3 regions of the Allobosea sp. FBZP-16 genome follow, and region 3 is predicted to be linked to each of the others. Evidence: predicted binding sites of a transcription regulator. Region 3 holds the regulator's gene; each other region holds the start of a gene.

Region 1 (7,831 bases), on a different contig from region 3:
GGAAACGCCCCACGCGGCGGGGTGAGCACGCGGTACCGTCAGCGAACTGATCTGTCTCACACTCAGCCCTCATCCTGAGGAGCCGCGCAGCGGCGTCTCGAAGGATGCTTGAGATGATTCGGGAGCCTCCTGAAGCATCCTTCGAGACGCCATTCCTCCGGGAATGGCTCCTCAGGATGAGGGCTCGCAGACGTTCAAATCGTGCTCCGAAGCCCGCTCGGTATGGGCAGTTTGCCAACGGCGCTGTGCGAGATTTGCTGTGCCCTTCGGCGCATCTTCGGCAGAGCGTGCGCAAATCTGGCTGCGATGGCCTGCGGCGGCATGGGAGGCGAGCATGACTGAGATGCCGCAGGGACGCGAGGCGCCGCCCGACGAGCCCGCCCTCGACTTCGCCGGCGTTACGCTCTCGCCGCAGAAGGAGATCGTCAGGGTCTTCTACAAGGAGATGTGGGACCACGCCGACAAGTCGCTGATCCCGCGGATCTTCCACGAGGACTTCACCTTTCGCGGCTCGCTCGGCCCGGTCCTGCGCGGCCATCGCGAATTCGCGGGTTATGTCGACTGGGTCACCGGCGCGCTCGGCGCGTACACCTCGGACATCCTGGCAATGGTCGAGGAAGGCAACCGCGTCTTCGGGCGCTTGCGCTTCCACGGCTTCCATCGCCGCGAGATGTTCGGAGTGCCGCCGAGCGGCCGCCATGTCTGGTGGCATGGCGCGCCGGCCTTCACCTTCGAGGACGGGCTGGTGCGCGACCTCTTCGTGCTCGGCGACATCCACGGCCTGATCGGGCGCCTGAAGCATGGCTGAGCGACCCTGCCCTATCCGGCGAAGGTCACCCCCGCCTCCCGCGCCGCCAGCCGGATCAGGCGGCAATCCTTCACCGCCGCCTGCCGATGCATCATCGCCTCGCGATAGATCGGATCGCGGAACATCGCCGCGAAGGCCTCGACGCTGGGATATTCGGCGATGAAGCAGATGTCCCAGCGCTCGCCCCGCGGGCCGATCAGCATCTGCTCGAAGCCGCCGCGCCAGATGATCCGCCCGCCGAGCCGGGTCAGCACCGGCGCACTGATCCGGCCATAGGCCGCGAATGCCTCGCGGCCGCCGCCATGCGGTCCGTCCGGATACTGCGCCTCGGCATTGAGCCGGATCAGGTTCAGCATCTGCACCGGCCCTGGCCGGTCATCGGCGCGGAAGGCGGCGAAAGCCTCGCGGCTGAAGCTCGAATGGTCGCTCATGCCCGCTCCCTCACCCGGCCTTGGCGACCTGCGACCAGCCGCCGGAATAGACCGGCTGGCGCCGCGCCATCCAGGCGTCGAGCCCCTCGCGCAGATCGGCCGTCGGCACGATGCGGGCGAACTGCTCGCTCTCGATCAGCAGCCCTTCGGCGATGCTGGCGTTGATGCCGCGCGTCACCGCCGTGAGGATGGTCGCCGCAGCCAGGGACGAATGCCTGAGGATGCGCTGCGCCAGCGCCTGCGCCGCCGGCAGCAGCTCCTCATGCGGCACCACCGCGTTGATCAGCCCCATATCGAGCGCCCGCTGCGGCGTGAACGGATCGCCCGTCAGCAGCAGCTCCATGGCGCGCTTGCGGCCGGCGAGGCGCGGCAGGCGCTGTGTCCCGCCGAAGGTCGGCGGCATGCCGAGATTGATCTCCGGCTTGGCGAACATCGCCCGCTCGCTGGCGATGGCGAGCGGCACCGCCTCGGTGACCTCGCAGCCGCCGCCATAGGCGAGCCCGTTCACCGCCGCGATCACCGGCTTGCCGAAGGCCTCCAGCCGCGCCGTCAGCTTCTGCCCGCGGCGGACGAAATCGCGCACCGCCTGCTCCGGCCCGGCCGCGACGCTCCGCGAGAATTCGTGGATGTCGCCGCCGGCCGAAAAGGCGCGCTCGCCCGCGCCGGTCAGGATCACCGCCCGGACCGAAGGATCGACCTCGATCGCATCGAGCACCTCGAGCAGGCGGTCGATCAAGCCGTAGCTCAGCGCATTCAGCTTCTCGGGCCGGTTCAGCGTCAGCGTCGCAATCGCCTCGCGCTGTTGAATCAGGATGGGATCATTATCGGGCATGGCCTTGGCCTTCTTCCGGTTTCGACCGATCGAAGCTGCACTCGCGGCTTGACGATGTATACTACCTGTACGGTATACATCGAGGCATGACCGAACCCGACAAACCGACGCGCACCCGCATCATCGAGGCCGCCAGCAAGCTCTTCTACGGCGAGGGCATCCGCGCCGTCAGCGTCGATGCGGTGGCTGAGAAGGCCGGCGTCACCAAGCGCACGCTCTACTACCATTTCGAGAGCAAGGACGAGCTCGTCGCCGCCTATCTCGAGGCGCGCGACCAGCCCAATCTCAAGCTGATGGCCGGCTGGTTCGACAAGGCCGAGGGGGGCCTGCCGCAGAAGATCGAGGCGATCTTCCAGAACCTAGCACGCTCCGCCCGCCATCCGCGCTGGAAGGGCTGCGGCTTCCTGCGCACCGCCGCCGAGCTTGCCAACCTGCCCGGCCATCCGGCGATCAGGATCGGCGCGCGCCACAAGGCCGGCTTCGAGCGCTGGCTCGCCGCCGCCTGCGCCGAGCATGGCGCCGCCGCTCCCGACGAACTCGCCCGCCAGGTCGTATTGCTCATGGACGGCGCCTTCTCGGTCATGCTCGTCCATCGCGACCCCGCCTATGTCGAGGCGGCTGGCCGCGCCGCCGCCTCGCTCGCTGCGACGGCGCAAAGCCAGGCGGTTTGATCGGCGCCTGACGGCCCTCTATCGTGAGCCGCATGACGCAAAGGCCGGTCCTCGCCTACACGCTGTTGCTGATCGTGCAGACAGCCTGCGCGCTGGTGATCCTCTTCCACATCCACATCGCCTTCCGCGTGCTGGTCGCGCATATCGGCGAGCAGCAGATGCTACCGACCGACATCCTGATTCAGATCTGCGTGGCGGCGTTGCTGGGTCAGTTTTGCTATTGGAGCCGCCTGTACCGACTGCCGGTACCCACAGGCTTCCACAGCCTGGCTCTCGGCCATCTGCTGGCTTTCGCCGCCCGCCTCGGTGCGATCGTCGGCGGTGCGCTCGCCTCGCTCTATTTCCTGCGTCACCTGCCGGAGCTGACCAAGCTCGGCGACGGCTTCAGCCTGGTCTGGCGCTCCGGCCTGCTGCTCGCCATCGTCTTCGCGCTGTATTGCTACACGCTGGAGCTGGAACGGCTCGCCGCCGCCTGGCAGGCCGATCCGGAGCATTGAGCGCATCAGGCGCGCAGGCTGGCGAGCCAGCCCCTGAACCCACGCAAGCGCTCACGCACCACCTGTACGAGTTCGACCGCCCGCCGCCAGGCAGCGCTGGCCTTGATCCGCCCGATCACCGCCTGACGGATGGCATCGATCCAGCCCATGATCCGCGCGAACCAGGGAATGGTGAGGAGTTGCGCTCGCCCGGCATGGTAGACGCGCTCGACCAGCAGGAAGCCGGCGAGATGGCCGACCGCGGTCGTGACAATGCCGGCCGTGAGCGCCCCGCGCGCCAGGAACACGAGGCCGAGCAGCTTCAGCGGCTCGACGATGGCGAAGGGGATCGCCAGCGCGACCAGCGCGCCATAGGGCGGCAACCGCCCGATCGCATCTTCCAGCCGCCCCACCAGCCTGAGCGAGGCGAACCAGGCGATCAGCGGCCGGTAGAGCGGCCGCAGCAATTCGTCGACCAGAATGACGAACCCGACCACGAGGTCGAGCGGGATCAGGAGGAGCTTGATCAGGGACTTGCGCATGACGCCTTATACCCTGGGAGCCGGGCGCGATCATCCTGCCGGAGCACAACCGGGACGCGCTGCAGCAAGAACAAAAAAAGAACTTGCGGGAGAGAACAAACCATGACCATAGTCATCCCCATGGCGCGGATTGAGATGTGGTCGCGCCCCTGCCATAAGGAGCGCACGTCGTGAATCAGGCAAATCTCAGGCTCGTGGAAGGCTCTTCGATGGACAAGGCCAAGGCGCTCGATGCGGCGCTCTCGCAGATCGAACGGGCTTTCGGCAAGGGCTCGATCATGCGCCTGGGCAAGAACCAGCAGGCGATCGAGATCGAGACGGTCTCGACCGGCTCGCTCGGGCTCGACATCGCGCTCGGCGTCGGCGGCCTGCCGCGCGGCCGCGTCGTCGAGATCTACGGCCCTGAATCCTCCGGCAAGACCACGCTCGCGCTCCACACCATCGCCGAAGCCCAGAAGAAGGGCGGCGTCTGCGCCTTCGTCGACGCCGAGCACGCGCTCGACCCGGTCTATGCCCGCAAGCTCGGCGTCAATCTCGACGACCTGCTGATCTCGCAGCCCGACACCGGCGAGCAGGCGCTCGAGATCACCGACACGCTGGTCCGCTCCGGTGCGATCGATGTGCTCGTCGTCGATTCGGTGGCCGCACTGACGCCGCGTGCCGAGATCGAGGGCGAGATGGGCGACAACCAGCCCGGCCTGCAGGCGCGTCTGATGAGCCAGGCGCTGCGCAAGCTCACCGCCTCGATCTCGCGCTCGAACTGCATGGTCATCTTCATCAACCAGATCCGCATGAAGATCGGCGTGATGTACGGCTCGCCCGAGACGACCACCGGCGGCAATGCGCTCAAGTTCTACGCCTCGGTCCGCCTCGACATCCGTCGCGTCTCGACGCTGAAGGAGCGTGACGAAGCGACCGGCAACCAGGTCCGCGTCAAGGTCGTCAAGAACAAGGTCGCGCCGCCCTTCAAGCAGGTCGAGTTCGACATCATGTTCGGCGAAGGCATCTCGAAGGCCGGCGAACTGGTCGATCTCGGCGTCAAGGCCGGCATCGTCGAGAAATCCGGCGCCTGGTTCTCCTTCGACAGCCAGCGCCTCGGTCAGGGTCGCGAAAACGCCAAGACCTTCCTCAAGGCCAATCCCGACGTCGCCGCCAAGATCGAGACGACGATCCGTCAGAATTCCGGCCTGGTCGCCGAGCGTATCCTGGAGAACGCCGATCCGACTGCCGAGGACCTCGACGAGGGCGAAGCCTGAGCCTTCAAACCCGCGCTTGGGATAGTTAAGTCGACGGGCGGCCTTCGGGCCGCCCGTTTCCGTTTTGCGGTCAGCAGCTTGCCGATATGGCGTCCTTGCGGGCGCTTTCTGGACAGGCGCACATGGGCTGACTAGAACCACTGCGCCGGGCCGGCCGGCCCCACCAGAACAGAGCCAAGATTGCGATGAGCGGCGTCAACGAGATCAGGTCGACCTTCCTCGATTACTTCAAGTCGAACGGTCATGAAGTGGTGCCGTCGAGCCCGCTCGTGCCGCGCAACGACCCGACCTTGATGTTCGCCAATTCCGGCATGGTGCAGTTCAAGAACGTCTTTACCGGCCAGGAGAAGCGCCCCTACGCGCGCGCCACCACGGCGCAGAAATGCGTGCGCGCCGGCGGCAAGCACAACGACCTCGACAATGTCGGCTACACCGCCCGCCACCACACCTTCTTCGAGATGCTGGGCAACTTTTCCTTCGGCGACTATTTCAAGGAACAGGCGATCACCCATGCCTGGACCCTGGTCACCCGCGAATTCGGCCTGCCCAAGGACAAGCTGACCGTCACGGTCTACTCCGAGGATGACGAGGCGCACACGCTCTGGAAGAAGATCGCCGGCCTGCCGGATTCGCGCATCATCCGCATCGCGACCTCCGACAATTTCTGGCGCATGGGCGATGTCGGCCCCTGCGGCCCATGCTCCGAGATCTTCTACGATCATGGCGACCACATCCCCGGCGGCCCTCCGGGCTCGCCCGACGAGGATGGCGACCGTTTCATCGAGATCTGGAACCTCGTGTTCATGCAGTATGAGGAGGCCGCGGGCGGTATTCGCACCAACCTGCCCCGCCCGTCGATCGACACCGGCATGGGCCTCGAGCGCATCGCCGCCGTGCTCCAGGGCACGCATGACAACTATGCGATCGACCTCTTCGCCACGCTGATCCGCACCATCGCCGATCTGACCAACGTCCCCTCCGACGGGCCGATGAGCGCGAGCCATCGCGTCATCGCCGACCATCTGCGCTGCTCCGCCTTCCTGATCGCCGATGGCGTGCTGCCCTCTAATGAGGGCCGCGGCTATGTGCTGCGCCGGATCATGCGACGCGGCATGCGCCATGCGCAGCTGCTCGGCGCCAAGGACCCGCTGATGCACAAATTGGTGCCGGCGCTGGTGCGCGAGATGGGCCAGGCCTATCCCGAGCTGATCCGAGCCGAGGCGCTGATTTCGGAGACGCTGAAGCTGGAGGAAACCCGCTTCCGCACCACGCTGGCGCGCGGCCTCTCCATCCTCGACCAGGAAACGCAGGCACTGGGCTCCGGCGACAAGCTGAAGGGCGACATCGCCTTCACCCTCTACGACACCTATGGCTTCCCGCTCGACCTGACCCAGGATGCGCTGCGCGCCCGCGGCGTCGGCGTCGACATCGAGGGCTTCGATGCGGCGATGGCGCAGCAGAAGGCCAAGGCGCGCGCCGCCTGGGCCGGCACCGGCGAGGCCGCGACCGAGACGCTCTGGTTCCCGCTGCGCGAGCGCGTCGGCGCGACCGAGTTCCTCGGCTACGACACCGAGAGCGCCGAGGGCGTCGTCACCGCGCTGGTCAAGGACAATGCCGAGGTCGCGACGCTGAAAGAAGGCGAGAGCGGCATCGTCATCCTCAATCAGACGCCGTTCTATGGCGAGTCCGGCGGGCAGGTCGGCGATACCGGCACGATCACCGGCAACGGCTTCAAGGCGCAGGTGCTGGACGTTCAGAAGAAGCTCGGCGACGTCTTCGCCCATCAGGTCAGGGTCGTCTCCGGCGCGATCGAGCTCGGCAAGCCGGCCGAGCTGACGGTCGACCATGGCCGGCGCGGCACCATCCGCGCCAACCATTCGGCCACCCATCTGTTGCACGAGGCGCTGCGTCGCGTGCTCGGCGACCATGTCGCGCAGAAGGGCTCGCAGGTTGCGCCGGAACGGCTGCGCTTCGACTTCAGCCACCCCAAGCCGATCTCGCGCGAGGAGCTGGCAAAAGTCGAGGAGATGGCGAACAGGCTCGTGCTGCAGAACGAGCCGATCACCACCAAGCTGATGTCGGTCGACGACGCCATTGCTTCAGGCGCGCGCGCTCTGTTCGGCGAGAAGTACGGCGACGAGGTTCGTGTCGTGTCGATGGGCACCGATCGCGATGCCGAGACGCCGAAGGCCTTCTCGGTCGAGCTCTGCGGCGGCACCCATGCCAGCCGCACCGGCGATATCGGCCTCGTCACCGTCCTGTCCGAGGCCGGCGTCGCGGCCGGCGTGCGCCGGCTCGAAGCGCTCACCGGCGAGGCGGCCCGTCGCCATCTGCGCGAAGAGAGCGTCGCGCTCGACGAGATGGCCGGCCTGCTGAAGGCGCCGATCGCCGAATTGCCGGCGCGCGTCGCGACCCTGGTCGAGGAGCGCCGCAAGCTCGAGCGTGAGCTGAGCGAAGCCCGCAAGAAGCTCGCCATGGGCGGCGGCGGCGAAGCCAGCGATCCGATCCGCGAGATCGCCGGTGCCAAGCTCCTGGCCCGCGCCGTCACCGGCGTCGAGATGAAGGACCTGAAGAGCCTGGCCGACGAGGCCAAGGCCCGCGTCGGCTCCGGCGTCGTCGCCATCGTCGGGGTCGCCGAGGACGGCAAGGCCGGCGTCGTCGTCGGCGTCACGCCCGATCTGACCGGGCGCTTCGACGCGGTCGCGCTGGTGCGCGCGGCCTCCGAACGCCTCGGCGGCAAGGGCGGTGGCGGACGCCGCGACATGGCCCAGGCTGGCGGCCCGGACGGCACGCAGGCTGAAGCTGCGCTCGAAGC
Region 2 (7,831 bases), on a different contig from region 3:
GCCGAGGTCTCGGCGGCGCGGCGGGCCTTTCGGGAGCGGGAGGAGGGGTAGGTTACCCTCGCCCCGAATGCCGCCTGTTCCCTCATGGTCGGGCTTGTCCAGACCATCCACGTCTTCGTTCGGGTGTTGCGGTGTTCGAGACGTGGATGCTCGCCACAAGGGCGAGCATGACGAACTGGATTAGCGTGCTGTCAGACCTTCGCAGCGCAACTGTTCGCGGCCGCCCTCATAGCGCCGGCGGTTGCCGTGCTGCATGGTCTTGTGATCGGCGCAGCAGCCATTCGCCTTGTGCGGCTTGCAGAGCAGGCAGCCGGCGCGGGCGCTCTTCGGGCGTTTGAGTTTGTGGTTCATGGCGACCTCCCAGCTGCGAAATATCACGGCTGAACAGGATGGTCACAACAGTTGGATTGTCGTCCCGGGCGGAGCGCAGCGTAGACCCGGGACCCATTCCGGAACTTCTTTCGGGTAGGCTCAGGAATGGATCCCGGATCGGCGCGGCTGCGCCGCTTGTCCGGGATGACTCGTGTTGGTGAAGGGCCGCTACCCAGCCTTCTGCACGAAGCTATCCAGAACCATCTTACGCCCCGCCTTGTCGAAATCCACCGTCAGCTTGTTGCCGTCGACGCTGGCGACCGAGCCGGGGCCGAACTTGACGTGGAAGACGCGGGCGCCGGGGTCGAAGGCCGAGGTTCCCGTCGACTTCGCCGTCAGCTCACCCTCGATCAGCATCGGGCCGCGCTGGCGGCCTGAACCGAAGCCGCGCTGGCCGGCTTCGGAGAAGCCGGAGCTGCTGCCGCCGGAGCCGAACTTCGCCTTGTTCTCCTGGGCGCGCTGCCAGCCCGGCGTCTGGTAGGAGGAGCCGAAGCTCTCCATGCGCTCGAAGCGCGAGGCGCCGTAGCCGCCCTGGCCGTAGGCCGTGGGCGCCTGGACGACCTCGACATGGTCCTCCGGCAGTTCGTCGATGAAGCGCGAGGGCAGGCTCGACTGCCAGAGGCCGTGGATGCGGCGGTTCGAGGCGAAATAGAGCTTGAGGCGCTTGCGGGCGCGGGTCAGGCCGACATGGGCGAGGCGGCGCTCCTCCTCCAGCCCGGCGCGGCCGTTCTCGTCGAGGGCGCGCTGGCTCGGGAACAGCCCTTCCTCCCAGCCGGGCAGGAAGACGGTGTCGAATTCCAGCCCCTTGGCGGCGTGCAGCGTCATGATCGAGACGCGGGCGCCGCCATCGCCGCTATCGGCGTCCATCACCAGCGAGACGTGCTCGAGGAAGGACGGCAGGTCGGGGAACTCGTCGAGCGAGCGCACCAACTCCTTGAGGTTTTCCAGGCGCCCGGCGGCGTCGGCCGAGCGGTCCTTCTGCCACATCTCGGTGTAGCCGCTCTCCTCCAGCACCAGCTCGGCGAGCTCGCCCTGCTGCATGCTCTCGGCGCGTCCCGACCAGCGGGCGAAGGCCTCGACCAGCTCACGCAGGGCGGTGCGGGCCTTGGGCTTCAGTTCCTCGGTCTCGACCACGGCCCGGGCCGACTGCATCAGCGAGAAGCCGGTGGCGCGGGCATGGTTGTGCAGCAGCTGGATGGTGGCGTCGCCGAGGCCGCGCTTGGGCACGTTGACGATGCGCTCGAAAGCGAGGTCGTCGGTCGGGCTCACGACACAGCGCAGATAGGCCATCGCGTCGCGGATCTCGGCGCGCTCGTAGAAGCGCGGGCCGCCGATGACGCGATAGGGCACGCCGACATGGATCAGCCGCTCCTCCATCTCGCGCATCTGCGCGGAGATGCGGACGAGGATCGCGACCTGGGAAAGGTTCTCGCCCTTGGACTGCATCGCCTCGATCTCGTCGGAGATCAGGCGCGCTTCCTCCTGGCTGTCCCAGGCGCCGGTGATGGTGACCTTCTCGCCGGCCTCGTCCTCGGTGCGCAGGGTCTTGCCGAGGCGGCCCTCGTTGCGGGCGATCAGCTTGGCGGCGGTGGCGAGGATATGGCCGGTCGAGCGGTAGTTGCGCTCCAGCCGGACCACGGTCGCGCCTGGGAAGTCGTGCTCGAAGCGCAGGATGTTGTCGACCTCGGCGCCGCGCCAGCCATAGATCGACTGGTCGTCGTCGCCGACGCAGGCGATGTTGCGCCGGCCCTGGGCCAGCAGTCGCAGCCAGAGATACTGGGCGACGTTGGTATCCTGGTACTCGTCGACGAGGATGTAGCGGAAGCGCTCGTGATAGCTCACCAGCAGTTCCGGATGCTCGCGGAACAGCGTCAGGCAATGCAGCAGGAGATCGCCGAAATCGACGGCGTTCAGCGTCTTGAGCCGGTCCTGATAGGCGGCGTAGAGCTTGCCGCCCTTGCCGTTGGCGAAGACGCCGGCTTCGCCCGGCGGCACGTCCTTGGGCGCGAGGCCTCGGTTCTTCCAGCTATCGATGAAGCCGGCCAGCATCCGGCCGGGCCAGCGCTTCTCGTCGATCCCCTCCGCCTGGATCACCTGCTTCATCAGGCGGATCTGGTCGTCGGTGTCGAGGATGGTGAAATCGGAGCGCAGGTCGACCAGCTCGGCATGGCGGCGCAGCAGCTTGGCCGAGATCGAGTGGAAGGTGCCGAGCCAGGGCATGCCCTCGGCGACCGGGCCGACGAGGTTCGCGACGCGCTCCTTCATCTCGCGCGCCGCCTTGTTGGTGAAGGTCACCGAGAGGATCTGCGAGGGATAGGCGCGGCCGGTCGCGATCAGATGGGCGATGCGGGTGGTGAGGACGCGGGTCTTGCCGGTGCCGGCGCCGGCCAGAACCAGCACGGGGCCGTCGGTCGCCTCGACCGCCAGGCGCTGCTCCGCATTGAGCCCCTGCAGATAGCCAGCCGCCGGCTGCGCGGCCGCGCGCGATGCGAGGCCGCCAGGGCGGGGCAGGGGGGCGGAGGTGGTGTGGTCTGACAAGTTGACGCTGCTCGATCGTGATTCGTTCTACGGTCAATATAGGGTGTCGCGCGCGCGATTGCTGGATCAGGATGCAGCCGCGAACAGGATAAGCCGCAGGAGCGACCGATGCCGTCAGCAGGATCAGCGCCGGGGCAGGCCCATCAGGTCACCAACCAGGTGCCGCCGCTGGCCGATTACGACGCCTATGCCGCCGATCCGGTGCTGAGGGCGGCGATCGCGGCCTTCGACGCCGGCTGGGCCGATGAGCGGCTGCACGAGGCCGGCCGGACGGTCGGCGCCGCCGAGACGATCGAGATGGCGCGGCTCGCCAACCGGCACGGGCCGGAACTGCGCAGCCATGACCGCTTCGGCAACCGCATCGACCAGATCGAGTTCCATCCGGCCTGGCACGCGCTGATGGCCCGCGCCATCGGCCAGGAGACGCATGCGCTGGCCTGGAACCGGCCGGGGCCGGGCGCGCAGGTGGCGCGGGCCGCGCTGCAATATCTCTGGTATGGTTGCGAGAGCGGCATCTGCTGCCCGATCTCGATGACCTATTCGGCGATCCCGGTGCTGAAGCAGGATCGAGCGCTCTGGGCGCAATGGGGCGGGCTGATCTCCTCGAAAACCTACGACAAGACTCAGGGGCCCGCTCAGGCCAAAGCAGGCGCGACCGTCGGCATGGCGATGACCGAGACGCAAGGCGGCTCGGATCTGCGCCAGACCCAGACCATCGCCTATGACAATCGCGACGGCACCTATTCGCTGCACGGCAGCAAGTGGTTCTTCTCGGTGCCGCATTCCGACGTCTTCCTGACGCTGGCGCGCAACGAGGAGGGCATCTCCTGCTTCGTCGTACCGGGCTGGCGGCCCGATGGGACACGCAACGGCATCGCGATCCAGCGCCTCAAGGACAAATGCGGCAACCGCTCGAACGCCTCCTGCGAGGTCGAGTTTCGCGGCGCCATCGGCCATATGCTCGGCGACCCCGGCCGGGGGCTGCGCACCGGCCTGTCCATGAACCACAATACGCGGCTCGACATCGCCGCGGCCTCCGCCGGGCTGATGCGGCAGGCGGTGATGCTCGCCGGCCATCACGCCCAGCATCGCACCGCCTTCCAGCGCCTGCTGATCGACCAGCCGATCATGCAGAACGTTCTCGCCGATCTCGCCATCGAGGCGGAGGCGGCGGCCTGGCTCGCCTTCCGGCTCTTCGCCGCGGTCGATCGGCAGGAGCGGTCGGAAAGCGAGAAGCTCTTGGCGCGTATCGGCGCGCCGCTGGCGAAGTACTGGGTGGCGAAGCGCACGCCGGCTGTCGTCGTCGAGGCGCTGGAATGCCATGGCGGCAACGGCTTCATCGAGGAGAACCCGATGGCGCGGCATTATCGCGAGGCGCCGCTGAACTCGGTCTGGGAAGGCTCGGGCAACGTCATCTGCCTCGACGTGCTGCGCTCGCTGGAACGTGAGCCGGGCTCGCTGCAGGCGCTGCGAGCGGAACTGCACACGGTCTCCGGCCAGGACCGGCGCTATGACGCGGCGCTGCAGATGCTGGACAATGACCTCCACGATCTCATCCGGCATGAAGGCCAGGCCCGTCTGCTGACCGAGCGTCTGGCGCTGATGCTGCAGGGTGCGCTGCTGATCCGCCATGCGCCGCATGCCGTGGCGGACGCCTTCGTCGCGACGCGGCTTGGCGGGCACTGGTCCGGGCATTTCGGCGACCTGCCGCTGGCGGTCGATGCGGTGACGCTGGCCAGAAGGGCGGTGCCGGAGGTCTGACGGAGGCGGACAGATCGATCTTTCCTCGATTGCGCCCGCGTGCGAAGGAACCAGCCGCCGCCGCCGCGCATTCTGTCGTGTCGGAGCATTCCCGTCCCGACATTTGCGGAACGATCGACGTGCACAGCGACGCCGGCCTCATCGCCCCCATTCTGACGCAGATGTTCGAGCAGGCGCCGACCTTCATGGCGCTGCTGCGCGGGCCGGAACACCGTTTCGATCTCGCCAATCCGAGCTATCTCAGATTGATCGGCGATCGCGAGGTCGTCGGCCGCACCGTGGCGGAGGCGCTGCCGGACGCCGTTGCGCAGGGTGTCGTGGGCATCCTCGACGACGTCTATCGCACCGGCGTGCCCTATACCGCGAACGGCGCGCGCTTCGTGATCCAGGCCGAGCCCGGCGGGCCGACGCAGGAGCGCTACCTCGATTTCGTCTACCAGCCGCTCCGCGACAGCGATGGCAAGGTCAACGCGATCTTCATCGAGGGGGCCGATGTCACCGAGCGAACCCTGGCGGAACGGGCGCAGCGCGAGAGCGAGGCGCTGTACAAGGGCTTGTTCGACGCCATCGACGAAGGCTTCTGCATCATCGAGTTCTTTGACGGGCCGCACGGTCCCGACAGCGACTACGTCCATATCCAGGCCAATGACGCTTATGAGCGCCATGCCGGCATCTCCAATGTCGTCGGCCAGAAACTGCGCGAAATGGTGCCGGACGAGGCGGACGCCTGGGTCGCGCGCTATGGCGCCGTGCTGCGCACCGGCGAGCCGATCCGCTTCCAGCAGGAGCTGGTCGCGACCGGCCGTTATCTCGAGCTGGCTGCGGTCCGCATCGAGCCGCCAAGCCGCAAGCAGGTCGCCGTCATCTTCCAGGACATCACCGCCCGCCGCCGCGCCGAGACCGCTCTCGCGGAGCTCAACGCGACGCTGGAGCAGGAAGTCGAGAAGCGCTCGGCGGAGTTGATGAAAACCGAGGAGGCCTTGCGCCAGAGCCAGAAGATGGAGGCGGTCGGCCAGCTTACCGGGGGCATCGCCCACGACTTCAACAACATTCTGGCCGGCATCGGCGGCAGCCTGGAAATGGCGCAGGCGCGGATCGCGCAGGGCCGCATCGCCGACACCGAGCGTTTCCTCACCGGCGCGAAGAGCGCCGTGCGCCGCGCCGCCAGCCTGACCGAGCGCCTGCTCGCCTTCTCGCGGCGCCAGACGCTCGACCCGAAGCCGGTCGATGTGAATGGGCTGGTCAATGGCATGCTCGACCTGATCGCACGCAGCGTCGGCCCGACGATCGCGATCGAGGCCGTGGGCGCAGCAGGCCTGTGGACGGTCTTCGCCGATGCCGGCCAGCTCGAAAATGCGCTGCTCAATCTGAGCATCAATTCGCGCGACGCCATGCCGGATGGTGGCAAGCTGACGATCGAGACCTCCAACCGCTGGATGGACGAGCGGGCAGCAAAGGCGCGCGACCTGAAGCCGGGGCAATATGTCTCGCTCTGCGTCTCCGATACCGGAACAGGCATGACGCCGGACGTGGTCGAACGGGCCTTCGATCCGTTCTTCACGACCAAGCCGATCGGCCAGGGCACCGGGCTCGGCCTGTCGATGGTCTACGGCTTCGCCGGCCAATCCGGCGGAGCGGCGCGTATCTATTCGGAGCCCGGCAAAGGCACGATGATCTGCATCTATCTTCCGCGCCATATGGGAGAGGTCGTCGAAGCCGGCGAAGCCGCGTCGGATTTCGCTGATCCTGCGCCGGTCGCCGGCGGCGAGACCGTGCTCGTCGTCGATGACGAGCCGTTGGTGAGGATGCTCTGCGTCGAGCAGTTGGAAGAGCTGGGATATGCCGTGATCGAAGCGGGCGACGGTCCCTCGGCGCTGAAGATCCTTGAGACCAAGCAGCCGATCGACCTGCTCGTCACCGATGTCGGGCTGCCTCGCGGCATGAACGGGCGCCAGCTCGCCGACGCGGCGCGCATGCACCGCCCGGATCTCGAGGTGCTGTTCGTCACCGGCTATGCCGAGAACGCTGTGCTCAACCACGGCCATCTCGAACCGGGCATGCACATCATGACCAAGCCGTTCGAGATGGAGGTCTTCGCACGCCGCGTCCGCGACCTGATCGACGGGCGCGGGCCGACGAAAGCCTGAGCCGCCGTCGGCGGTCCGTCAGACTTCCGGCGCAAAATCCATCGCCACGCCGTTGATGCAGTAGCGTAGGCCGGTCGGGGGCGGGCCGTCGGGGAAGACATGGCCGAGATGGCCGCCGCAATTGGCGCAATGCACCTCGACCCGGTGCATGCCGTAGCTGTAGTCCTCGCTCTCCTCGACCGCGCCTTCGAGTGGCTGGTCGAAGCTCGGCCAGCCGGTGCCGCTCTCGAACTTCTTGTGCGATTTGAACAAGGGCTGGCCGCAGCCGACGCAGGAAAACGTGCCGGCGCGCTTCTCGAAGTTCAGCGCGCAGGAGCCGGCCCGCTCTGTGCCGTGGCCGCGCAGCACCCGGTACTGCTCCGGCGTCAGCTTCTCGCGCCATTCGGCGTCGCTGAGCTGGAAGGGGAATTCACGCTCTGCGGGCTTTCCCGTTTTGGCGAACATGTCCATCAGGCCCATGCGAGGCTCCTTTCCGTGCGCTCTTGTTCGATTGTCGCGCAAGATATGGGGATTTGTCTTCCTGATGTCACGGGGGCGCAACGCGAGCTCGTTCACGTCCGCGTTCAATGGCGACGGCGCTCTCCTCCGGCGTCGCTTCGCGTCACCCAACCGTCACGCGACTCCTCTAGAGCCCGCTCCCGCCAGCTTGCACAGCGCGCAGGCGGGGAAAAGCGGTCTCCAGATCAATTTGGAGGCGGATTCACTGATCAGGTCGATCCGACCTGATCAAATCCGGCTCCAGCGGCTCGCCATCGCAATGGGCGGAAACGAGGGGCTTCGTGACGCAGACGATCCGCGCGGTGAAGCGCACGACGAACCTCGGGCTGACCAGCGCCGTCCATCGCAGCAAGCCGCTCTCGCGCGCCGGCCTGCTGGAGCGGATGTTCACGCTCGCCTTCTCCGGGCTGGTCTACCCGCAGATCTGGGAGGATCCGGTCGTCGACATGGAGGCACTGGCGCTGCAGCCCGGCGACCATCTCGTCGCGATCGCCTCGGGCTCCTGCAACATCCTG
Region 3 (7,831 bases):
CGCCGCCGCTGTAACATGGCTTGCCGGCTGCCGTTAAGAGCCTCCTGCGGGGAGGGGGCGCGATCATCGCGCGGCCGCGACGGGGGATGGATGCTCTCCTACGGGCCGGAACAGCGCCGTAGCAGGGTGGGCGTGCTGGCTCTGCCTGCGCGCTTGCGGCGCGGCGCCCATTTTTCCCAGCCATTATCTGCTTTCCTGCCCGATTGGGGCGGCCGCCTCCGCCAGGCGTTCGAAACCGAGATCGAGCGCCGCCGGCTGTTCAATTGGCTTCCGGTCTGCATGGGGGCCGGCGTGCTGCTCTATTTCCTGGCCGATCGCGAGCCAGGGCTGGCCGCGCCCTTGGCCGGGCTGGTGCTGTGTGCGCTCGCCGCGCTGCTGATGCGGCAACGGCGGGCCATCATAGCGATCTGCATCGCGACCGCGGCGGCCTTTGCCGGCTTTACGGCCGCGACCTGGCGGACGGCGAACATCGCGGCGCCGGCGCTCGCCCGCAATCATGTCGGCAAGCTCACCGGCTTCGTCGAGGCGCTGGAGCAGCGCGAGAAGGGCGTGCGCATCGTCATCCAGGTCACGGACCTGCCGGGCGTCGATCCCGGGCAGCGGCCTCGGCGGGTGCGCGTCACCACGCCGGTGACCACGCTGAAGCCCGGCGACCATATCAGCGCGACCGCCCGCCTGCTGCCGCCGCCAGGCCCGGCGCGCCCAGGCGGTTACGACTTCGCCCGCGATGCGTTCTTCCAGGGCGTCGGCGCCGTCGGCAACATCGCCGGCAAGATCGCGCTCGCGCCGCCGCCCGTGCCGATGCCGCGCCGGCTCGCCCTGGCGGTCGCGATCGACCAGGCCCGTAACGCGCTGACCGAGCGCATCGCGACCAGTGGCGGCGGGCAGGCAGGAGCGATGGCGGCGGCCCTCGTCACCGGCAAGCGCGGGCTGATCAGCGAGCAGACCAACAACGACCTGCGCGCCGCCGGCATCTACCACATCGTCTCGATCTCCGGCCTGCACATGGTGCTGGCTGCCGGCACGATCTTCTGGCTGGTGCGGGCCTTGCTCACGCTGTCGCAGACGGTGGCGCTGCACTGGCCGGTGAAGAAGCTCGCGGCGCTCGTCGCCATGCTCGGTGCCACCGCCTATTGCATTTTCTCCGGTGCCGATGTCGCTACCGAGCGCTCGCTGATCATGACGCTGGTCATGCTCGGGGCGATCCTGGTCGACCGGCCGGCGCTTTCCATGCGCAACCTCGCTCTGTCCGCGATCATCGTGCTGCTGCGCGAGCCGGAGGCACTGCTCGGGCCAAGCTTCCAGATGTCGTTCGGAGCGGTCGCGGCGCTGATCGCCTTCGCCGAGCGCTGGCAGGAGCGGGCGCCCGATGCCGCGGCCGCCGCATGGCCCTGGCCGCTGCGCCCGCTCTGGCTCTCGGCCGTGGGAATCCTGACCACCACCATGGTCGTGACCGCGGCGACGGCGCCCTATGGCGTCTACCATTTCCAGACCTTCAACCCGTTCGGCCTGCTCGGCAACGCGCTGGCGCTGCCCTTCGTCTCGCTGATCGTGATGCCGGCCGCGGTCTTCGGCGTGCTTGCCTATCCGTTCGGACTCGACTGGCCGGCCTGGGCGCTGATGGGCTGGGCCTCCGGATATGTACTCCAGCTCGCCCATTGGGTCGCCGGCATCGACCGCTCGACCGTGGCGCTGCCCGCTTTCGGCTCGACCGCGCTGATCCTGTTCTCGCTGTCGTTGCTCTGGCTGACCTTATGGACGACGGCGCTGCGCTTCCTTGCCGCGCTGCCCTTGGTCGGCGGGCTGGCGCTGGCCTCGGCCCCGTCGCGGCCCGACATCCTGATCGAGCGAGACGGCTCGGGTGTGCTGGTGAGGGGGCCGGAGGGCAAGATGGTGCTGGCCGGCAAGCCGAGCCGCTTCGTGCTGACGCAATGGCTGCATGCCGACGGCGATTCGCGTGCGCCCGACGATGCGGCGCTGCGTAATGGCGCCGCTTGCGATCCGCGTGGCTGCGTCATCCGCCTCCCGGATGGCCGCTCGGTAGCCTATACGCGCGACCGGATCGCCTTGGTCGAGGACTGCCTGCGCGCCGATCTCGTGGTGACGTCGCTCTACTGGACAGCACCTTGCGCAGCCCGCCTGATCGATCGCAGTGCCCTCATCCGTGATGGCGCGACGGCGTATCACGCGGCCCGCGGCGGCTGGCGCGCCTATACGGCCGACGAGGTCACGCGCCTGCGCCCCTGGACCCGGGCACGACCGGAACCGAAGCCGGCGTCAGAACCAGCGCTTGCTCCGGCGACTGCAGCCGCAACTGCGGAGCCGGCAGAGGACGCCGAGGCGCTTCAGTAGCGCCGCATCAGGTTGACGAGCCGGCCCTGGATCTTGACCCGGTCGGGCCCCAGCACGCGCGTCTCATAGGCCGGGTTGGCGGCTTCGAGCGCGATCGAGGAGCCGCGCTTGCGCAACCGCTTCAGCGTCGCTTCCTCGTCGTCGATCAGGGCAACGATGATGTCGCCGGTATTGGCGGTATCCTGCTTACGGATGACGACGGTGTCGCCGTCGAGGATGCCGGCCTCGATCATCGAATCGCCGCGGACTTCCAGGGCGTAATGCTCGCCGCCGCCGAGCATGTCGGCTGGCATCGTGACGCTGTGGCTGCGGTCCTGGATCGCCGAGATCGGCGTGCCGGCGGCGATGCGGCCCATGACCGGGATCGAGACGGTCGAGCGCCCGCTTTCCTCGGCAGCCGGTGGTCGCGGCTTCGTCAGATTGGCTGCCGGCGTCGGGGGAGGCGGGGTCTGGCCGAGGCCGCCCTGGACAACGGAGGGGCTGAAGCGGCCGCGCTGTGCCTGCGGCCCGCCGATGCCGTCCGGCATCTTGATGACTTCGAGCGCACGTGCCCGGTTCGGAAGCCGGCGAATGAAGCCGCGCTCCTCCAGCGCCATGATCAGCCGGTGGATGCCGGATTTGGAACGCAGATCGAGCGCATCCTTCATCTCGTCGAAGGAGGGCGGCACGCCGGATTCCCGCAGGCGCTCCTGGATGAAGCGAAGCAGTTCAAACTGTTTGCGTGTCAGCATGGTCGCGCCGCTCGCCTCTCGGGCTAGAATCGAAACAAAGCACGAACACCATACGCGTTCGCCTTGTGTTCCGCAAGGGGAGCGCTGTGATGAGAACTGATCCTATTTGAGACATGCCGTCCCGGGCGACTGCATGGAGACCGGGATCCCGAAAGAGGTTCCGGAATGGATCCCGGATCGGCGCCGCTGCGCGGCTTGTCCGGGATGACAACCTGAGAGCGGGAGAGTTGACTAAAGCAACTCCGCAATTCTCCGAACCGCGGAATTGCTTTAGGTCTTCGCTTTATCGCATTTTCTTCACGCGAACCGGTGTCCACTTCGCTCGAAAATGCTCTAGCGCAGCCGGATGATGCGGCAGGGATCGCCGGCCTTGGCAGGCTCGGCGAAAGCCGGGCGGATCACCAGCGCCTCGGCCCGCGACAGGTTCGCCAGCATCGAGGAATCCTGCTTGGCGAAGGGCCTGACCCGTCGCTCGCCCTCAATGATCTCGGTGGTGGCACGCAGATAGTCCTGGCGCTCGTCATTGGCCGGCAGGTCGACGGCCAGGGTGGCGGGCTCGCTGCGGTCGCGCTCGGGATCGGCGATGCCGAGCAGCGCCTCGACCAGCGGCATGGCAAAGAGATGGCCGCAGACGATCGAGGAGACCGGGTTGCCGGGCAGGCCAAGCGCGACCATCGGGCCGAGGCGGCCCATCATCATCGGCTTGCCCGGGCGCATTGCGATCTTCCAGAAACCGAGCGCCATGCCCTGCGCCTTCAGGGCCGCCTGGACGAGATCGTGCTCGCCGACGGAAGCACCGCCGAGGGTGATCAGGACATCGGCGCCGGCGGCGCGCGCCGCGTCGATCTTGGCGGCCAGATCGGGGTGGTTGTCGCGGGCGATGCCGAGGTCGAGCGCCGTGCCGCCGGCCTGCTCGATCAGCGCGGCGAGCGCGAAGCTGTTGGAGGCGACGATCTGGTCGGGGCCGACCGGCTCGCCCGGCAGGACGAGTTCGTCGCCGGTGGCAAGGATCGCGACCAGCGGCTTGCGGCGGACCGAAAGCGTCGGGTGGCCGGCAGCGGCGGCCAGACCGAGCGCAGCGCTATCGAGGCGACGACCGGCCTTGAGCAGGACCTCGCCAGTCTGAAAATCCAGCCCGGCCGGGCGGATGAACTGGCCCTTGCCCGCTGGCTTGGTGACGCGGATGACCGGGCCGCCGACGCCCTCGGCATGCTCCTGGATCAGGATCGCATCGGCACCGTCGGGGATCGGCGCGCCGGTGAAGATACGCACCGTCTCGCCGGGCCCGACCTGGCCGGAAAAGCCGCGGCCGGCGGCGGATTCGCCGACGACCTTGAGCTCTTTGCCCAGGGTGAGATCCGTGGCGCGTGCGGCGTAGCCATCCATGGCCGAATTGGCGAAGGGCGGCTGGGTCCTGAGCGCCGCGACGTCCTCAGCCAGCACCCGGCCGGCGCAGTGCGCCAGCGCCAGCGTCTGCGCCGGCGTCGGGCCGGGCACGCTGTCGAGCAGCGCCTTGAGCGCAACCGGGACGGGGGTGAGGCTCATGCCTATGGTCCTGCGATCTCGTAGGTTCCGGACTTGCCGCCGGATTTATGCACGAGTCGGACGCCTTCGATATGCATGGCGCGATCGGCCGCCTTCACCATGTCGTAGATAGTGAGGCAGGCGACACTGACGGCGGTCAGCGCCTCCATCTCGACTCCGGTCTTGCCGGTCAGCTTGACCTCGGCGCGGACGCGCACGCCCGGCAGGGCCTCGTCGATCGACAGGTCCACGGAAATCTTGCTCAGGAGCAGCGGGTGGCAGAGCGGGATCAGCTCGTGCGCGCGCTTGGCCGCCATGATGCCGGCGAGGCGGGCGGTGCCGAGCACATCGCCCTTCTTGGCCTCGCCGTCGCGGACGATCGCCAGCGTCTCGGCTTGCATCACCACATGGCCTTCGGCGATCGCCGTGCGGACAGTCTCGGCCTTGTCGCCGACATCGACCATATGGGCCTCGCCCTTCTGGTCGAGATGGGTGAGGCGGCTCACGCCGCCGCCTCGGCAGTCTTGCCGGTCAGAAGCTGGCGGGTCGCCGCCGCCACGTCCGCCTGGCGCATCAGGCTTTCGCCGACCAGGAAGGTGTTGACGCCGCAAGCCTGCAGGCGGGCGATGTCGTCATGCGTGAAGATACCGCTCTCGCCGACCAGCAGGCGATCCTTGGGCACGCGCGGCGCCAGCCGCTCGGTGACGGCGAGGTTGAGCTCGAAGCTGCGCAAATCGCGGTTGTTGATGCCGACGAGCCGGGTGTCGAGCTTCAAGGCGCGCTCCAGCTCGGTTTCGTCATGGACCTCGGCGAGCGCGGCCATGCCAAGCGCTTTCGCCGTCGCGACGAGCTCGCGCGCGGCGGCATCGTCGAGCGAGGCCATGATGATCAGGATGCAGTCGGCACCCCAGCTGCGCGCCTCGAAGACTTGGTAGGGCTCGAACATGAAGTCCTTGCGCAGACCGGGCAGGCCTGAGGCGGCGCGCGCTTCGCCAAGATATTCCGGCCGGCCCTGGAACGAGGGCATGTCGGTCAGCACCGAGAGGCACGCGGCACCGCCTGCGGCATAAGCCTTGGCCAGCGCGGGCGGGTCGAAATCGGGGCGGATCAGCCCCTTGGAGGGCGAGGCCTTCTTGATCTCGGCGATCAGGGCCGGGCCGCCGGCGCGGTGCTTGGCTTCGAGCGCGCCGATGAAGTCGCGCGGGGCCGCTTGCGTCGCTGCGCGCTTCTCGATTTCGGCCTGAGGAATCGCCAGCCGAGCAGCCGCGATCTCCTCGCGCTTATAGGCCTCGATCCGCCTGAGAATATCGGACATGGATGGCCTCACGCATTGGAACTGGCGACGAGGGCTGCGAGCGCGGCCTTGGCCTTGCCATTGTCCAGCACCGCATAGGCCTGCGCCAGCCCTTCGCCGAGCGTAGCCGCCTTGCCGGCGACGACGAGCGCGGCGGCGGCATTGAAAGCGGCGATGTCGCGGAAGGCGCTCTTCGCACCGCCGAGCACCTCCTGCAGCGCCTGCGCATTCTGCGCCGGCTCGCCGCCGCGCAGATCCTCGGGCTTTGCACGCGGAATACCGACATCCTCGGGCGCGATATTGAAGCTCTCGATCTTGCGGTCCTTCAGCGCGACGATGCGGGTCGGGCCGGTGGTGGTGATCTCGTCGAGGCCGTCGGAGCCGTGGACCGCCCAGACGGTATGCGAGCCCAGCGATTGCAGCACCTTGACCATCGGCTCGAGCCAGGTCTCGGAGAAGGCGCCAATGAGCTGCTGCTTGACGCCGGCCGGGTTCGAGAGCGGGCCGACCAGATTGAAGATGGTGCGGGTGCCGAGCTCGGTGCGCACCGGCGCGACATGGCGCATCGAGGCGTGATGGGTCGGTGCGAACATGAAGCCGACGCCGGCCTGCGCGATGCAGCGCTCGGTGCCGGCCGCCTCCAGCCCGACCTTGACGCCGAGCGCGGTCAGCACGTCGGCGGCGCCGGAGCGCGAGGAGGCCGCGCGGTTGCCATGCTTGGCGACCGGGACGCCGCAGGCCGCGACGATGATCGAGGCAAGCGTCGAGACATTGTAGGAACCGGAGGCGTCGCCGCCGGTGCCGACGATGTCGATCGCGTCGGCCGGCGCCTCGACGGTGAGCATGCGGGCGCGCATGGCGGTGACGGCGCCGGCGATCTCCTCGGTGGTCTCACCGCGCACGCGCAGCGCCATCAGGAAGGCGGCCGCCTGCGCATTCGTGACCTCGCCGGAGAGCATCGATTCGAAGGCGTCGCGGGCTTCCTCGCGCGACAGCGAGGCGCCGGTCGCGACTTTGGCGATGAAGGGTTTGAAGTCGTCCATGGGAACTCGATCGATCAGGCTGTCGCGGAAAGGGCGGCTTTGGCGTTCTGGCGCGACCATCGCTCGGCGAGATCGAGGAAATTGCGCAGGATCGTCGCGCCATGCTCCGAGGCGATGCTCTCGGGATGGAACTGCACGCCGTGGACGGGCAGGTCGCGATGCGACAGCGCCATGATCATGCCGTCGCCGGATTCGGCCTCGATGGAGAGCTCGGTCGGGCAGGTCTCGCGGCGGACGACGAGCGAGTGATAGCGCGTCGCCTCGAGCGGCCCGTTGATGCCGTGGAACAGGCCCCGCGCGCGGTGGGTGATGGTCGAGACCTTGCCGTGCATCGGCAAAGGCGCGCGCACCACTTCGCCGCCGAAGACCTGGCCGATCGTCTGCAAGCCGAGGCAGACGCCGAAGATCGGCTTCCTGTCGGCGCCCTCGCGTACGAGATCGAGGCAGATGCCGGCCTCGTTCGGGGTGCAGGGGCCGGGCGAGAGCACGATCGCGTCATGGTCGCCGGCGAGGGCGTCATTGACCGAGAGCGTGTCGTTGCGGCGCACGTCGACCTCCGCCCCAAGCCCGCCGATCAGGTGGACCAGGTTCCAGGTGAAGCTGTCGTAATTGTCGATCAGCAGGATGCGCATCGTCTTGGGGCCGTCCCCACCCAGTTTCTCAGGGCTGCACATGCCCCTGAACGCGCGCCCCGGTCAAGCGCGAGGGCGCGGAGCTGGTCGCTCCGCGCCCTCGGTTGTCGTCAATTGTGCCGGCGCTCGGCCGTCACTTCACCCGGCGATAATGCGCCGTCATGAACTGGACCCACTGGCCATCCTCGCCCTTGGCGCGCGAGGACAGGATGTGATGGTCCGGGCTCTTGACCTCGACGATGTCCTGATAGGCCG

Evidence for each region. The regulator LexA, encoded in region 3, represses DNA repair genes until DNA is damaged. The targets are predictions, from matches to a motif close to TGTTCNNNNTGTGTTCNG.
Region 1: recA (recombinase RecA) is a predicted target of LexA. The motif match lies at 3,827-3,844, and genes of this name have one in related genera.
Region 2: CXY91_RS00295 (UvrD-helicase domain-containing protein) is a predicted target of LexA. The motif match lies at 2,923-2,940, and genes of this name have one in related genera.

What each region holds. Positions count from the first base shown of each region.
Region 1 is NZ_LNCQ01000012.1:251,377-259,207, reverse strand. It holds gene CXY91_RS03815 (efflux RND transporter permease subunit) at 1-25, shown strand, start outside; gene CXY91_RS03810 (ester cyclase) at 335-808, shown strand; gene CXY91_RS03805 (DUF1330 domain-containing protein) at 820-1,239, opposite strand; gene CXY91_RS03800 (crotonase/enoyl-CoA hydratase family protein) at 1,250-2,071, opposite strand; gene CXY91_RS03795 (TetR/AcrR family transcriptional regulator) at 2,158-2,742, shown strand; gene CXY91_RS03790 (hypothetical protein) at 2,775-3,239, shown strand; gene CXY91_RS03785 (hypothetical protein) at 3,245-3,760, opposite strand; gene recA (recombinase RecA) at 3,931-5,016, shown strand; gene alaS (alanine--tRNA ligase) at 5,202-7,831, shown strand, end outside.
Region 2 is NZ_LNCQ01000005.1:52,582-60,412, forward strand. It holds gene CXY91_RS00290 (winged helix-turn-helix transcriptional regulator) at 1-51, shown strand, start outside; gene CXY91_RS29945 (hypothetical protein) at 181-351, opposite strand; gene CXY91_RS00295 (UvrD-helicase domain-containing protein) at 541-2,910, opposite strand; gene CXY91_RS00300 (acyl-CoA dehydrogenase family protein) at 3,019-4,671, shown strand; gene CXY91_RS00305 (PAS domain-containing protein) at 4,791-6,818, shown strand; gene msrB (peptide-methionine (R)-S-oxide reductase MsrB) at 6,837-7,268, opposite strand; gene CXY91_RS00315 (BtaA family protein) at 7,598-7,831, shown strand, end outside.
Region 3 is NZ_LNCQ01000022.1:571,806-579,636, reverse strand. It holds gene CXY91_RS09025 (ComEC/Rec2 family competence protein) at 133-2,352, shown strand; gene lexA (transcriptional repressor LexA) at 2,346-3,083, opposite strand; gene CXY91_RS09015 (molybdopterin molybdotransferase MoeA) at 3,417-4,628, opposite strand; gene moaC (cyclic pyranopterin monophosphate synthase MoaC) at 4,631-5,113, opposite strand; gene trpC (indole-3-glycerol phosphate synthase TrpC) at 5,110-5,922, opposite strand; gene trpD (anthranilate phosphoribosyltransferase) at 5,931-6,944, opposite strand; gene CXY91_RS08995 (anthranilate synthase component II) at 6,959-7,576, opposite strand; gene CXY91_RS08990 (DUF1579 domain-containing protein) at 7,710-7,831, opposite strand, start outside.